One region of the Massilia sp. 01N410 genome, then DNA from elsewhere that is predicted to be linked to it. Evidence: predicted binding sites of a transcription regulator. Region 1 holds the regulator's gene; the other holds the start of a gene.
The links. Region 1 encodes HrcA, which represses chaperone genes, less so after heat shock. Its sites were predicted from a motif close to TTAGCACTCNNNNNNNNNGAGTGCTAA; they were not measured.
Positions count from the first base shown of each region.

Region 2: rpoH (RNA polymerase sigma factor RpoH) is a predicted target of HrcA. The motif match lies at 1,968-1,994, and genes of this name have one in related genera.

Region 1 is NZ_JBFTRV010000008.1:90,137-97,686, reverse strand. Features, by position in the region: gene AC1DOP_RS13145 (hypothetical protein) at 1-606, opposite strand, end outside; gene AC1DOP_RS13140 (hypothetical protein) at 629-1,237, opposite strand; gene AC1DOP_RS13135 (HAD family hydrolase) at 1,433-2,146, shown strand; gene hrcA (heat-inducible transcriptional repressor HrcA) at 2,207-3,220, shown strand; gene AC1DOP_RS13125 (alpha/beta fold hydrolase) at 3,303-4,169, shown strand; gene fur (ferric iron uptake transcriptional regulator) at 4,238-4,669, opposite strand; gene AC1DOP_RS13115 (outer membrane protein assembly factor BamE) at 4,760-5,377, shown strand; gene dapB (4-hydroxy-tetrahydrodipicolinate reductase) at 5,383-6,195, shown strand; gene AC1DOP_RS13105 (barstar family protein) at 6,347-6,673, shown strand; gene leuS (leucine--tRNA ligase) at 6,749-7,550, shown strand, end outside.
Region 2 is NZ_JBFTRV010000002.1:465,696-473,245, reverse strand. Features, by position in the region: gene AC1DOP_RS04725 (hypothetical protein) at 1-860, shown strand, start outside; gene rpoH (RNA polymerase sigma factor RpoH) at 937-1,827, opposite strand; gene ftsX (permease-like cell division protein FtsX) at 2,270-3,190, opposite strand; gene AC1DOP_RS04710 (cell division ATP-binding protein FtsE) at 3,187-3,846, opposite strand; gene ftsY (signal recognition particle-docking protein FtsY) at 3,853-5,097, opposite strand; gene AC1DOP_RS04700 (hypothetical protein) at 5,371-5,577, shown strand; gene AC1DOP_RS04695 (thiamine pyrophosphate-binding protein) at 5,623-7,332, opposite strand; RNA gene rnpB (RNase P RNA component class A) at 7,526-7,550, shown strand, end outside.

The DNA of each region.
Region 1 (7,550 bases):
CACGGTGCAGGTGTAGCCGGTCGGCTGGGTCAGTACCGTGATACCGAAGCTCGTGCCATAAGGCACTGCGCTCAACGCGAACGGAACCGACGCGTCGGTGCTGCTGCCGGCGATGGTGACGGTGCTGTTGCTGCCGTTGGTCAGGGTCACGCTCACGTCGGCGGAGGGCAGGCCGGTGATGGTGCCGCTCAGCGAGTACGACAGGATGGAGCAGTTGTAGAACACCTCGATCGCCGGCGTGCGTGCCGATTCGAGCGAGGCGCTCTGGCCCGCCGTCCCATACTCGCGCGGGATGCCGCCGCTGATGCAGTTCTGGTGCGCCGGCTGCGAGCCGCCGCCGAGCGCGGCGGTGCCGCCTTTCGGCACCACGTTGTAGTAGGTACCGTAGTCGAGACCGTTCGCGAAATACAGGACCTGGGTGTCGCCGGCCTTGGCGGGCACCGGAACGGCCAGTTCCTGGCCGTTGGTGGTCAGGATCAGACCCGGATACTGGACGTTGGAGACCGTCACCTTGACCGGGTAGGTCTCCTTGCCGCCGCCGCCGCAGGACGCCAGGACCACGGATGAAGCCAGGATCAGGGCCGGGCGCACGAGGTGGAACTTCATACTTTACTCTCCAGTTTCCAGATTATTGGGTCTTGGGACCGCAGGTGACCACAGGCGTGGTGCCCGGGCCGGTGGCGGTCATGGTGCCGGTGCCGCCGCTGATCGTGCAGGTCTGCGTATCCGGCTGGTTCAGGATGGTCACGCCGTACGCGCCGTCTTCCGGAATGTCGCCGATGGGCACCGGTTGGCTTGCATCGGCCGCCGTCACCACTTTGCGGTTGGAACCGTTGACGAGTTCCAGGCCGGTGCCGGTCAGGCCGGTCACCGTGACCGACAGGGTATGGGTCTTGATCGTGCAGAACACCGTCGGCACCGTGGTGTAGACCGTATAGTAGTTGGCGCGCGCCTTGTTGTTGCTGAAGGTGCAAGCGCTGACGTTCGACGGCAGGGACTTGTACGAGATGTTGAACTCGTCGTCGGTCGACAGGTATTTCTTGAACTGGACGGTGCTAGCGCCGGCCGGAACCGCGATCTCGTCGCCGTTGCTCTGGTTGACCAGTACCAGGCCTTCCTTGGTCACGCCGCCGGCGATGGTTACGGTCAGGGGCAGGTCACCGCTGCCGCCGCCGCAGGCGGACAGGCCAAGCGCGCATGCCAGCGCAGCGCCGGCATACAGGATCGAACTCTTCATAGAATCTCCGTTGGACGGGATGGCGCACGGCAGGACCGGCGGCACCGCTGAGTAGAATATTGCCCGACATTTTAGAGCATTTGCCAAGCCGCAGCCTCATTTGCCTTTGTATCACGGTGTAACGACATCTGCATGCCGTTGATTTTCAAGGCCGGCCTCGCTATCCTTGACCCGCCCTCCCTCCGACCCCCGAGCATGACGACGACCCCACGCGCCTGGCCCAAGGCCCTCCTTTTTGACCTGGACGACACGCTGTGGCCGATCGCCCCGGTGATCCTGCAAGCCGAAGAGATCCTGTTCGCCTGGCTGCGCGAGCACGCGCCGCGCGTGGCCCAGCGCTTCACCATCGACAGCCTGCGCCAGGCGCGCCTGGAACTGCTGGCGCAGAAGCCGGAGTTCCAGCTCGACCTGGGCAAGCTGCGCCGCGCCGGCCTGCTCGCCGCCTTCGAACAGGCCGGCGAGGACGCCGCCAAGGTGGAGCTGGCGATGGCCGAGTTCTTTGCCGCGCGCAATGCCGTGGTGCCTTACGACGACGTGGTGCCGGGATTGCTGCGCCTGAAGAACAAGGTGCTGCTCGGCGCGATCACGAACGGCAATGCCGACCTGCGGACCATCGGCCTGGCCCACCATTTCCGGGCGTCGGTATCGGCGCCCGCGTTCGGCGTGGCCAAGCCGGATCCGGCGATCTTCCTGGCCGGCTGCCGCGAACTGGGCGTGGCCCCGCTTGACGCCGTCTATGTGGGCGACGACGTGCTGCTCGACGTCCAGGGCGCCCAGCGCGCCGGCCTGCGCGGGGTCTGGATGAACCGCAACGGCAGCCGCAAGCATATCGAACACGGCGTCGAGCCGGACGCGATCGTGCGCGATGTCGACGAACTGCTGGACTGGCTCGAGCGCAACCATGCCTGAAGCGTGGTTGACGGCACGCATGACTGCACACGCGGCGAGCGAACAGGCATAATGTGAACCATGCAACTCGATAACCGTGCACAAACCCTGCTGAAAGCCCTGGTCGAGCGCTATATCGCCGACGGCCAGCCGGTCGGCTCGCGCGCGCTGTCGAAGATTTCCGGCCTCGACCTGTCGCCGGCCACGATCCGCAACATCATGGCCGACCTCGAGGAGATGGGCTATGTCGCCAGCCCCCACACCTCGGCCGGCCGGATCCCGACGCCGCGCGGCTACCGCATCTTCGTCGACACCCTGCTCACCGTGCGGCAGATCGACGAGAACGCCGTCGAAGCCGGCATGCGCCTGCCCGCGCACCAGCCGCAGAAGGTGATCGCCAACGCGGCCCAGATGCTGTCCTCGCTGTCGCAGTTCGCCGGCGTGGTGCAGAGCCCGCGGCGCGAATCGGCGTTCCAGCAGATCGAATTCCTGCGCCTGTCGGAAAAACGCATCCTGCTGGTGATCGTCGACCCGCGCGGCGACGTCCAGAACCGCCTGCTGCTGACCGACGTCGACTACAGCCCCTCCGAGCTGACGCAATCGGCCAACTACCTGAACCAGAATTTCGCCGGCCTGTCCTTCGACCAGGTGCGTGCGCGCCTGACCGGAGAATTGCGCAAGCTGAGCGACGACATGGCGCGCCTGATGCAGTCCGCGGTGGATGCGGGCAGCGAAGCCCTGCAGGAAACCGACGACATGATCATTTCGGGCGAGCGCAACCTGCTGTCGGTGGCCGACCTCTCGTCGAATATGAGCTCGCTGCGCCAGATGTTCGAGATGTTCGAGCAGAAGACCGGCCTGATGCAGCTGCTGGACGTCTCCAGCAAGGCCGGTGGCGTGCAGATCTTCATCGGCGGCGAATCCAAGCTGGTGCCGATGGACGAGATGAGCGTGGTCACCGCGCCCTACGAGGTGAATGGCAAGATCGTCGGCACCCTCGGCGTGATCGGCCCGACCCGCATGGCCTATGAGCGGGTGATCCCGATCGTCGATATCACGGCCAAGCTCCTCTCGAACGCGCTCAGCCACTCCTGAGGTTTCTTACAGTTTCGGCAGGAACCCCCGGCGGATATAGTCGGTTCATTGCGCCGCGCGCGCCATCCGCCAAGGAATTGCCGTGAACCGATTCAGACGTCCCCTTATTCTCGCCGCCATCGTGCTGGTGTGCGGCGCCGTCGCACGCACCGGCGCCTCCGCGCCGGAGGAGCGCATCGCCGTGGGCGCCTGGCAGGTGCAGGCGGCGGAGCAGGGCAGCGGACGCTATACCGTCATCTTCGAATCCGGCTTCGGCACCGGCCTGGATACCTGGCGCAAGGTGGCGCCGGAGCTGTCGAAGTCGGCGCACGTCATGAGCTATTCGCGCGCCGGCCATGGCAGCTCCGACCCGCGCCCCGAACCGCGCAGCATCCTCCAAAGCAGCCGGGAGCTCGACCAGCTGGTGGCCGCGGCGGGGCTGAAGCCGCCCTTCATCCTGGTCGGCCATTCCTACGGCGGCTTGCTGGCGCGCGCCTTCGCGCTGCGTCATCCCGGCCAGGTGGCCGGCCTGGTGCTGGTCGACCCGGCCGACGAACGCTTCAATCCGGGCCTGCGCAGGCTCGATGCAAGGCGCGCGGCGGACGACGACCGGCAGTTCGACGCCCTCGTGCCGGCCAGGTTCAGGGCGGAGTACGACGCGCTGAAGCCGGTCCTCGACCAGGGGGCGCTGCCGCCGCCGCTGGACGGCAAGCTGCCGGACGTGCCGGTGGTCGTCCTGACCTCGGTGCAGCAGTTCGACAAGCCGGAATTCTTCCTGCAGAGCGTGGAGGCGGTCGCCCTGAAGCGCGACCTGCACGCCGATTTCCTGCGCCAGTTCAGCGAAGGCTCCCAGGTGCTGACCCTGAAAAGCGGGCACAACATTCAGAAGGAAGAGCCGGAACTGGTGATCGCGGCGGTGAACAAGGTCATCGCCGCGGCCAGCCGGCGCGCGGCGCAGGACAAGCTGTAGGAGACGCGCAGCTTAGAACCTATCCAGTAGGCGCGTCAGGAGCGACTCCGGCCTACTGGGATAGGTTCTTAACGGTGCCGGTGCGGGCAATCCGTCTTCTGGCAGTTGCCGTAGATGGCGAGGGCGTGTTCGGCGATCTTGAAACCGCGCTCGAGGGCGATCTTCTGCTGGCGGCTTTCGATCTCTTCGTCGTAGAACTCCTCGACGTGGCCGCAGTCGAGGCAGACCAGGTGGTCGTGGTGCGAACCGGCGTTCAGCTCATAGATGGCTTTGCCGGTTTCAAAGTGATTGCGGTTCAGGAGACCGGCCTGTTCGAACTGGGTCAGCACGCGGTACACCGTCGCCAGGCCGACGTCCATGTTCTCGTTCAGCAGGGTCTTGTATACGTCTTCCGCCGTCAGGTGCCGTACCGTGCTGTTCTGGAAGATCTCCAGGATTTTGAGCCGCGGCAGTGTCGCTTTGAGGCCGCTGGCCTTCAGGTCGGTTGGGTTGTTGCTCATGTTTTGTTACTCTTAGATGGGCCGAGATAGGCGTAGTGCTTTATGATATAGCGTTTCTAGAATCTCGCTCAATCGTTTTTAAGGTTAGATATGCGCGTCATGAATGCCGTTTTCCATCGTTCCCACGCCCGGGCCGCGCTCGTGGCCGGCCTTGCCGTCACGGCGCTGACGGTCTCCGGCTGCGCATCCTGGCGTAACCAGACCAAGCCGGCAGCGCCGGTGAGCACCGCCCCGGCCGCGGTCGCCGCCGATGCCGACAAGTCCGCGGCAATCGCGAATTCGGGCGCGCAGACGACCACCGTCACCAAGCTGCAGAAATTCCTGTGGGTGTTCTCGCCGTATCGTCCGGACATCCAGCAGGGTAACTTCGTGTCCCAGGAAATGCTGACCCAGCTGAAGGTCGGGCAGACCCGCGACCAGGTCAAGTTCATCCTCGGCACCCCGTTGCTGACGGACGCCTTCCACGCCGACCGCTGGGACTATCCCTTCTACCTCGCGCGCGGCAACGGCGAGCTGACCACCAGCCGCGTCACTGTCTACTTCAAGGACAACCTGCTGGCCAAGATCGACGGCGGCAACCTGCCGAGCGAGCGTGAATACATCTCGCGCCTGATCGGCATCTCGAAGTACGAGACCAAGACCGAACAGGAATCGCTGGACGAACTGAAGCGCAAGCGCGAAGACGCGGCCAAGCGCGGCGGGGAGTAAGAGTCATGACGCAATTGAATATTGCCGTCGCCGGCGCCAGCGGCCGCATGGGCCGCATGCTGATCGAGACCATCGCGGCAGCCGACGACGCCACCCTGGCCGGTGCACTCGATCGCGCAGGCAGTCCCTTCATCGGTTCGGATGCGGGCGCCTTTTCGGGCCAGCTGACCGGCGTGACGATCCGATCAAGCCTGGAGCAAGGCCTGGCCGGCGCCCAGTACCTGATCGACTTCACTCGCCCGGAAGGCACGCTGGAGCACCTGGAATACTGCGCCGCCCACGGCATCAAGCTGATCATCGGCACCACCGGCTTCGATGAAGCCGGCAAGGCCGCGATCCGCGCCGCCGCCGAAAAGACCGCGATCGTGTTCGCGCCGAACATGAGCATCGGCGTGAACGTCACCCTGAAGCTGCTGGAAATGGCGGCGAAGAACTTCTCGCAGGGCTATGACATCGAGATCATCGAAGCCCACCACCGCCACAAGGTCGACGCCCCGTCCGGCACCGCGCTGAAGATGGGCGAGGTCATCGCCGACGCCCTCGGCCGCGACCTGCAACAGTGCGCCGTCTACGGCCGCGAAGGCGTGACCGGCGAACGCGACCCCTCGACCATCGGCTTCGCCACCGTGCGCGGCGGCGACATCGTCGGCGACCACACCGTGCTGTTCGCCGGCATCGGCGAGCGCATCGAGATCAGCCACAAATCGAGCAGCCGCGTCAGCTACGCCCAGGGCGCCCTGCGCGCCGCACGCTTCCTGGCCGACAAGCCGACCGGTCTGTACGACATGCAGGATGTGCTGGGCCTGAAAACCACCTGAGCCCGCGTTATCTGCACGCCCGCCGAACTGGACGGCTTTGTCAGCGATCTGCTGGCATACTGGCCGGGACGGCGGGCGTTTTTTATCCCGCGAACGTATAAATACCGTCATTCCCGCCTCCACGGGAACGACGATGAATCGGAGAATCCCTATGGCCACCGTCGAACTGAACGGCGCCGCAATCGTCGACACCGAAAGCTTCCACGCCGAGAGCCAGCGCGCCTTCGGCTTCCCGGACTCCTATCCGCACACCATGGATTCCTGGGTCGACTGCCTCAGCTACCTGCGCGACGAGGACGGCATGAGCAGCATCCGCCTCGGTCCGGACGAGACCCTGCACATCGTCGTGCTGCATTCCGACGCCATGCGCGAACGTGCCGAGGACGTGCTGGAGGAAATGGCCTTCTGCATCATCGGCATCAACGAGCGCTACGAGGACTACGGCGAAAAGCCGGCCCTGGAGCTCGAGCTGCGGTAGGGCGGGCTCTCCGAGCCCGCTAGGTGAATCAACCAGTATAATGTTCTGCTCACCTCCATTAGTCCGCAGAACATCATGCAAGATAAATATAGTCCAGCCGAAGTCGAACAGGCCGCCCAGGCCTACTGGAAGTCGATCGACGCCTATAAAGCGGTCGAAAATGACCCGCGTTTCCCAAAAGGCAAGTATTACGCCTGCTCGATGCTGCCTTACCCGTCCGGTAAGCTGCACATGGGTCACGTGCGCAACTATACGATCAACGACGTGATGTACCGCTACCTGCGGATGAACGGCTACAACGTGCTGATGCCGATGGGCTGGGACGCCTTCGGCATGCCGGCCGAGAACGCGGCAATGGCGAACAACGTGCCGCCGGCCGAATGGACTTATTCGAACATCGCCCACATGCGCGGCCAGATGGAGTCGATGGGCCTGGCCATCGACTGGTCGCGCGAAATGACCGCCTGCAAGCCGGACTACTACAAGTGGAACCAGTGGATGTTCCTGAAGATGCTCGAGAAGGGCATCATCTACCAGAAGACCGGCACCGTGAACTGGGACCCGGTCGACCAGACCGTGCTGGCCAACGAGCAGGTCGTCGACGGCCGCGGCTGGCGTTCGGGCGCGCTGGTCGAAAAGCGCGAGATCCCGATGTACTACGTGCGCATCACGGACTACGCCGAGGAGCTGCTGGACTACGTCGACAATAAACTGCCGGGCTGGCCGGAGCGCGTGCGCATCATGCAGGCCAACTGGATCGGCAAGTCGACCGGCGTGCGTTTCGCCTTCCCGCACGTGATCATGGACGAGCAGGGTGAGCTGATCAACGAAGGCAAGCTCTACGTCTTCACCACCCGCGCCGACACCATCATGGGCG
Region 2 (7,550 bases), on a different contig from region 1:
TCGGCGGTCTGCTGGTCATGTACTGCATCTTGTTCTATGCGGTTCTGCGCCATCGCGTCTTTGAATTCGACCCGCATACACTGTCAAGCCAGATAACGGTGGTAAGCGTCGCCAGTGTGCTGGTGCTTTTCCTGTTCGGTCTGGTCGACCACGAGATCGGTAAATTTCGGGGACCCGAGATGCCACTCGGGTTCATGCCCAGAGTGCTGGAGATATTGGTGATGCTGCCCGTGCTCTTCCTGCTTCACCACATTCATGACAAGGTTGAGCTATGGGTAGAACACATGTTGTTCCAGGCCGCCCATGAGCGCGACAAGGCGCTGCAGGAATTCGTGCGCCGTGCGGTTCATTTCACTTCGATCGACGCGCTGCTGGCCGCGCTGGTGACGGCCCTGGACCGTTTCAGCCGAGGCGCCGGGGCGGCGGTCTATCTGGCGCGCGATGGCGGCCTGCGGTTGGCAGTCTCTACCTTGCGACGGGCCCAGCCGGTGCTGGCACTGGACCCGATCCAGCGTGCAGCCCTCGAACGGGATCCCAACTGCAACTGCCTTGAAGGCGTTTCCGAATTGGGTGAGCTGGTTTTACCGATGTGCCACCGCGGCGCTCTGCATGGGGTGGTCGTGATGGGTCTCAAAAGCGGCAAGGATGGCTACCGGCCGAACGAGCGCAATCTGCTGGCCTATGCCGTCCAGCAGGTCGGCCTGGACCTCGATACGATGCATGTCGATGAACTGGAAGCGCACATCGACACGCTGACACGCGAAACGCAATTGCAGGAGTCGGAACTGCGATTGGTTGCCGGACGGCGCCATAGCGTGCGCCAGGCAATCGGCGCAGTTGCGGGTGGCGCATCGTTTTGATTCAGTAAAAAAAATGCCAGTGAGCTTAGCTGACTGGCATTGATCCGAAGGCGCTTTTTACTGCTGCGCCGGCAAATTACACGTAAGCCGCCAGCGCCGTTTTCATTTTCTTCAGCGCCGCCGTTTCGATCTGGCGGATGCGTTCGGCCGACACGCCGAACTCTTCGGCCAGCGTGTGCAGGGTCGCGCCCGAGCCGTCGTCGTTGGCCAGCCAGCGTGCTTCCACGATGCGGCGCGAACGCGGGTCCAGCTTGCCCAGGGCGGTTTCCAGGCCTTCCGACTGCAGGCGCACCGTGTCGTTGGCTTCCAGCACCTTGGTCGGCTCCTGCTGGTCCGAGGACAGGTAGGCGATCGGCGAGAACTTGTCGTCTTCGTCGTCGGTCGGCGCTTCCAGCGCGATGTCGCGGCCCGACAGGCGGGTTTCCATCTCGACCACTTCTTCGCGCTTGACGCCCAGCATCTGGGCCATGTCGGCCACCTGTTGCGGCGACATGGCATCCAGGCCCACTTTGTTGCTGCGCAGGTTGAAGAACAGCTTGCGCTGGGCCTTGGTCGTCGCGACCTTCACCAGGCGCCAGTTCTTCAGGATGTATTCGTGCATCTCGGCCTTGATCCAGTGCATGGCGTACGACACCAGGCGCACGCCCTGGTTCGGGTCGAAGCGCTTCACTGCCTTCATCAGGCCGATATTGCCTTCCTGGATCAGGTCGGCGTGCGGGAGACCATAGCCGAGGTAGCCGCGTGCGATCGAGACCACCAGGCGCAGGTGCGACATCACCAGCTTCTGCGCGGCGTCCAGGTCATTCTTGTCCCGCAAGCTCTTTGCCAGCGAGACCTCTTCCTCGTGGGACAGCATCGGCAGACGGTTGACGGCCGAGATATAGGCGTCGATGTTGCCGAGATTGCCAGTGAAACCCAGTCCCAGAGCACGGGTGCCAGCGGGAACCAATGCGGATTGTGCGGACATAGTCATTTTCCCTCGTAGAATAATCTGTGCTGCATCGTCAATTTGACCGCAAAATCGCCCCGAAGGCGCAAATTTTACGGTTTGTTACGGGATGCGAACGGTGTGCTCTTGAGCCACTTCCGTTGAGTACTGACGTAATATTAGCACTCTCTTGAGGTGAGTGCTAGCCGCCACCATATCCCCGACGACGTCCTTAAGTCCTGCTAAAGTATTGCTCTAAAGAATTGATTTTGTGGCTTTGGTTCAACTGTAGAGCAGGTGAGAGCGCTACGGTTGACGGAGGTCAAACGTGACGCTCTTACGATTTGAACTTGGTAGAAGACAGGTTAGGCCCCCACATGATATGGGGTCTGTGAAGTGGCGCACTTACGTTTGTAGGCGTATTCCCCGCCTCGGCCGCGGTTTTTTCTGGCGAACAGCGGCCGAGTTAGCGAAAGAATAATTAATTCAGGCGCGCCAGATGCCGCTGCACCGACAGCATCGCGCCCACCAGCCCGAGTCCGGCGCTGATGGCAAGCAAGCCTGCCAAACCCAGCGCCGACAAGGGCACGAGCTGGAATTCGGATGCGTACAGGCGGGCGAACTCGGCGATGGACGCGTTCAGCGGACGCAGGGCCAGCGCCACCGCACCCAGCGCCACCGTGCCGGCGCACAGGCCGAGCAGGGCGCCCGTGTAGTAGAAGGGGCGGTGGATGAAGTTGTCGGTCGCGCCCAGCAGCTTGGAGACGGCGATCTCGTCGCGCTGGGTCAGTACCTGCAGGCGGATGGTGTTGAACACCACCGCGATCACGACCACGCCGAGGGTGATCGCCAGCAGCAGCAGCACCAGGCGCAGCACGCCCAGCAGGGCGGCCAGGCGCTTCACCCAGGCCGAGTCGACCTGCACCGAGTCCACGCCCGGCAGCGCCTGCAGCTGATCGGCGATGCCGTCGATGCGGGCAGCGTCGGCGCTGCTGGTAAAACCTTGCAGCTTCATCACGTAGCTGTCGGGCAGGGGATTGTCGCCCAGGGTCTCGATGACGTCGGCGAGGCCGCTCTTGGCCTTCAGGTTGTCCAGCGCCTGCTCGCGCGGCGTGAAGCTGATCTTCGCGTGGCTGCCGGCCAGGATGCGCTGCAGCTGCGGCGCCAGCGCCTGCGCCTGTTCGCGGGTGGCGTCCGTCTTCATGAACAGGCTGATCTCGGGATCGACCGAGAGCTGTTCCGACATCGGGCGCACGTTGTCGAGCAGGGTCAGGCCGGCGAAGGGCAGGGTCAGCGCCAGCGACACCACCAGCACGTTGAACAGGAAGCTGCCCGGCGACTTGCGCACCTGGGCAAAAGCGGCGCCGAGGGCGAAGCGGTGTTGGCGGAACCAGATGTTCATGCCGCACCTCCCACCAGCTGGCCATGCTCGAGGCGGATCACGCGCGCGGCGGCGTCCAGGATCTGTTCGTCGTGGGTCGAGATCATGCAGGTCACGCCGACGGCATTGAAGGCGCGTAAGGCGTCGATCACGCGGTCGGCCGCGGCGCGGTCGAGGTTCGCGGTCGGCTCGTCGGCCAGGATGATCTGCGGACGGTTGACGATGGCGCGGGCGATCGCCACGCGCTGCTGCTCGCCGCCGGACAGTTCCAGCGGCATCGCCTTGGCGCGGTCGAGCAGGCCGACCTTGTCGAGCGCGGCGCGGGCGCGCTGCTCGGCCTGGGCGGTCGATGCGCCGGTGACGATCAGCGGCAGCATCGTGTTGGCGAGGATGCTGCGGTCGTTCAGCAGGCGCTGCTGCTGGAAGATCACGCCCAGGTTACGCCGCAGGAAGGGCACGCCGGCCTTTTTGAGCTTGCCGATGTCCTGGCCGTTGACGACCACGCTGCCGTTGGTCGGACGCTCGACGGCGGCGATCATCTTGAGCAGGGTCGACTTGCCGGCGCCGGACGGGCCGGCGAGGTAGACCAGTTCGCCCTTGCCGATGCTGAACGAAACATCGTTCAGGGCAAGTGCGTCGGCGGAATATTTTTTGGAGACGGACTGGAATTCGATCATCTGGCCTTACCCCAGCAGCGCCTCGGCGAACTCGTCGGCACTGAAGGGTTGCAGGTCCTCCAGCTTTTCGCCCACGCCGATGAAGTACACCGGCACCGGGCGGGTGCGCGCGATGGCGGCCAGGATGCCGCCCTTGGCCGTGCCGTCCAGCTTGGTGATCACCAGGCCGGTCAGGTTCAGGGCGTCGTCGAAGGCCTTCACCTGGGCCAGCGCGTTCTGGCCGGTGTTGCCGTCGATGACCAGCAGGACTTCGTGCGGAGCGTCTTCCATGCCCTTGCCGATCACGCGCTTGATCTTCTTGAGCTCTTCCATCAGGTGCAACTGGGTCGGCAGGCGGCCGGCGGTGTCGACCATGACCACGTCGACGCCGCGCGCGCGGCCCGACTGCACCGCGTCGAAGGCGACCGCGGCCGGGTCGCCCGAAGCTTGCGAGATCACGGTGACGTTGTTGCGCTGGCCCCAGACCATCAGTTGCTCGCGGGCAGCGGCGCGGAAGGTGTCGCCGGCGGCCAGCAGCACCGACTGTTCGAAGCGCTGCATGTGCTTGGCCAGCTTGCCGATGGTGGTGGTCTTGCCGGCGCCGTTGACGCCGGCGATCATCATCACCAGCGGCTCGTGGCGGCCGAGTTCGAGCGGCTTTTCCAGCGGACGCAGCAGGTCGACCATCAGCTCCTTCAGCGCGGCCTTGACGGCGGCGGCGTCGAGCAGCTTGTCTTCCTTGACCTTGCGGCGCAGGTTGTCCAGCAGATACTGGGTGGCGTCCATGCCGGCGTCCGACATCAGCAGGGCCGATTCCAGCTCTTCGTACAGGTCTTCGTCGATGCGCGCGCCGACGAACAGCAGGGACAGGTTGCTCGACGTCTTGGACAGGCCGGCCTTCAGGCGCGCCATCCAGGATTTCTTTTTCTCGGCCTCGTTGCCCGGACGCTCGGCGGTCTCGGGGAAGAGCTGGCCTTCGTAGCCGTTCGACATGACGGCGGCCTGCTCGGCAATCTGGGTGGCGACGGGATCGGGAACCTCGGCCTCGCGCGCGGCAGGCGCTTCCGGCTCGGACTCGGCCGCGGTCTCGGGGGCGGTCTCGGGTGCGGGAACGAAGGTGTCGTCGCTGGCGCCGAACAGGCGGCGCAGGAAGCCCGGCTGGGCGGGCGCTTCCGCAGGCGCTTCGGCGGCCGTGGACGGTTCGGCAGCAGCGGACTCGGTCTGGACAGGCGTCTCGGCTTCAGGCTTTTTCTTTTTGAAGAAACTAAACATGGATGTAGTCGGGGAGGGGAACTGCATGCATATGCCCGATAATTCCGGGCATGTCAACGATCACGGTATTCTACCAGAGCGTTGCGGCAAAGCCTCTTCCATACCGGCCGCCCGCCTAACCCGAAATACGGACGCCAGATGTGCGACGCCTCATCTATATTGTCGCTAGAATGCCGCTCATCAGTTCGTATATCAATACGTTTGCTGGAAAAACGGCGGCGAATCATATAGATTGCGAATGTCTATAAAAGAATCCTTCCCCAAGGGCTCATCGTGAAGATCCTGTCCAGGTACCTCAAGCGGCTTATTTCCGGAGACGAAGTTACCGGCGGTAACGCAGCCTCGCTGCGCAATATCGTCGTCTGGGTATTCATTGCGCTGGTGGCTGCTTTCCTGACCCATCCTTCGGGTCCGCGCAGCGCGCTGGATACGCCGGTGCCCTGGCCGGCGGAGCTGGGGTTGGACAACCCTGGGATTTAGCCAGCCTAAGCACGTCGTTCCGGCGCCCTAAAACGCCAACGGCCCTTATTTCTTGGCCGCCTCGGCATTCTTCCGAATCGTCTCCAGCGTCGCCCCCGGCGTAATCAGATTGCCGTCATAACGCAGCTCGATCACCGCCGGCAGCTTCTTCTCGTTCGTGAACGCCACCGCGCGCTGTAAAGCCGGCGCGAAGTCGGCGGTTTTCAAGACGACTTCCCCCTGGCCGCCATAGGCCTCGGCCAGCGCCGCGAAGTCCGGATTGTGCAGCTCGGTGCCTGACACGCGGCCCGGATACTCGCGTTCCTGGTGCATGCGGATGGTGCCGAACATATTGTTGTTGAAGACGATCAGGATCAGGCCGGCGCGGTACTGCACGGCGGTCGCCAGTTCCTGGCCGGTCATCATGAATTCGCCGTCGCCGGCAAAGGTGACGACGGTGCGCTGCGGGTCGACGATCTTCGCCGCGACGCCGGCCGGCACGCCATAGCCCATCGCGCCGCTGGTCGGCGCCAGCTGGGTGCGCATCGCGCCGTAGCGCCAGAAACGGTGTGCCCAGGTCGCGTAGTTGCCGGCGCCGTTGGTGATGATGGTGTCGTGGGGCAGGGCCGCCTGCAGGTCCTGTACCAGCTGCCAGAGATCGAGCGGAGGGCGGGATGAATGCGTGCCATCCTGGAAGATAGCCGGCTGCTGCTGCCAGGCGCGCAGCTCGGCCCTGGCCTCCTCGATCGTGTGGCGCCAGGCGGACGAATCCACCGGCTCCATCGCCGCGAGCATGCGCGCGGTTTCCGGCGCGCCGCCGGCGATCATCAGCTCGGCCTGGTAGACGCTGCCCAGTTCCTGAGGATCCGGGTGGATGTGCACCAGGCGCTGCTTCGGCACCGGCGACGTCAGCAGCGAATAACCGCTGGTCGTCATCTCGCCCAGGCGCGGGCCGAAGGCGATCAGGACGTCGGCCTCCTTCACGCGCGCGGCCAGCTTCGGATTGATGCCGATGCCGACGTCGCCGACGTAGTGCGGGTGCTCGTTGTCGAGCAGGTCCTGGAAGCGGAAGGCACAGGCCACCGGCAGGCCGTTCGCCTCGGCAAACTTGGTCACGTCGGCGCAGGCCTGCTCGTTCCAGGTGCCGCCGCCCAGCAGCAGCAGCGGCTTCGTCGCTTCCTTCAGCATGCCGCGCAGGGTGTCGATCTGGCTTGCCGCAGGCGAGGCCTGCACTGGCTGGTAGCGGCGGGTGTCCGCCACTTCCGCCTGCGCGATCAGCATGTCTTCCGGCAGCGCCAGCACCACCGGGCCCGGACGGCCGCTGGTCGCGACCTGGAAGGCGCGCGCGATGTATTCGGGGATGCGGTCGGCGCGGTCGATCTGCGCCACCCACTTGGCCATCTGGCCGTACATGCGGCGGTAGTCGATTTCCTGGAAGGCTTCGCGGTCCATGAAGTCGGTGCCGACCTGGCCGATGAAGAGGATCAGCGGCGTCGAATCCTGGAAGGCCGTGTGCACGCCGATCGAGGCATTGGTCGCGCCGGGGCCGCGGGTGACGAAGCAGATGCCGGGCTTGCCGGTCAGCTTGCCGTAGGCCTCGGCCATGAACGCCGCGCCGCCCTCCTGGCGGTTGATCACGAAGCGGATGTTCGAATCGTGCAGGGCGTCGAGCACGTCGAGGTAGCTTTCACCGGGGACGCCGAAGGCGGTGTCCACGCCGTGGACCTGGAGTGCATCGACCAGGATCTGGCCGCCGCTGCGGGAGGGGTGGGTCATGGTGCGTCATCCTTATAGATTTTGCTATCCGGACATTCTATGCGAGCGCTTCGGAGGCGGCTTTTGAAATGGCGACACAAAATTACAGAAATCGCAGAGGTGCTTCAGACGAAGCCGCCCGTGAGGCCGAAATAAGACAGGTGCAGCGCCGGCTGGAGGGGGCACTCTCTAAATCGGTTACAATGCCCGCCGTGAAGCAGGCCAGACAGCCGCTGGCC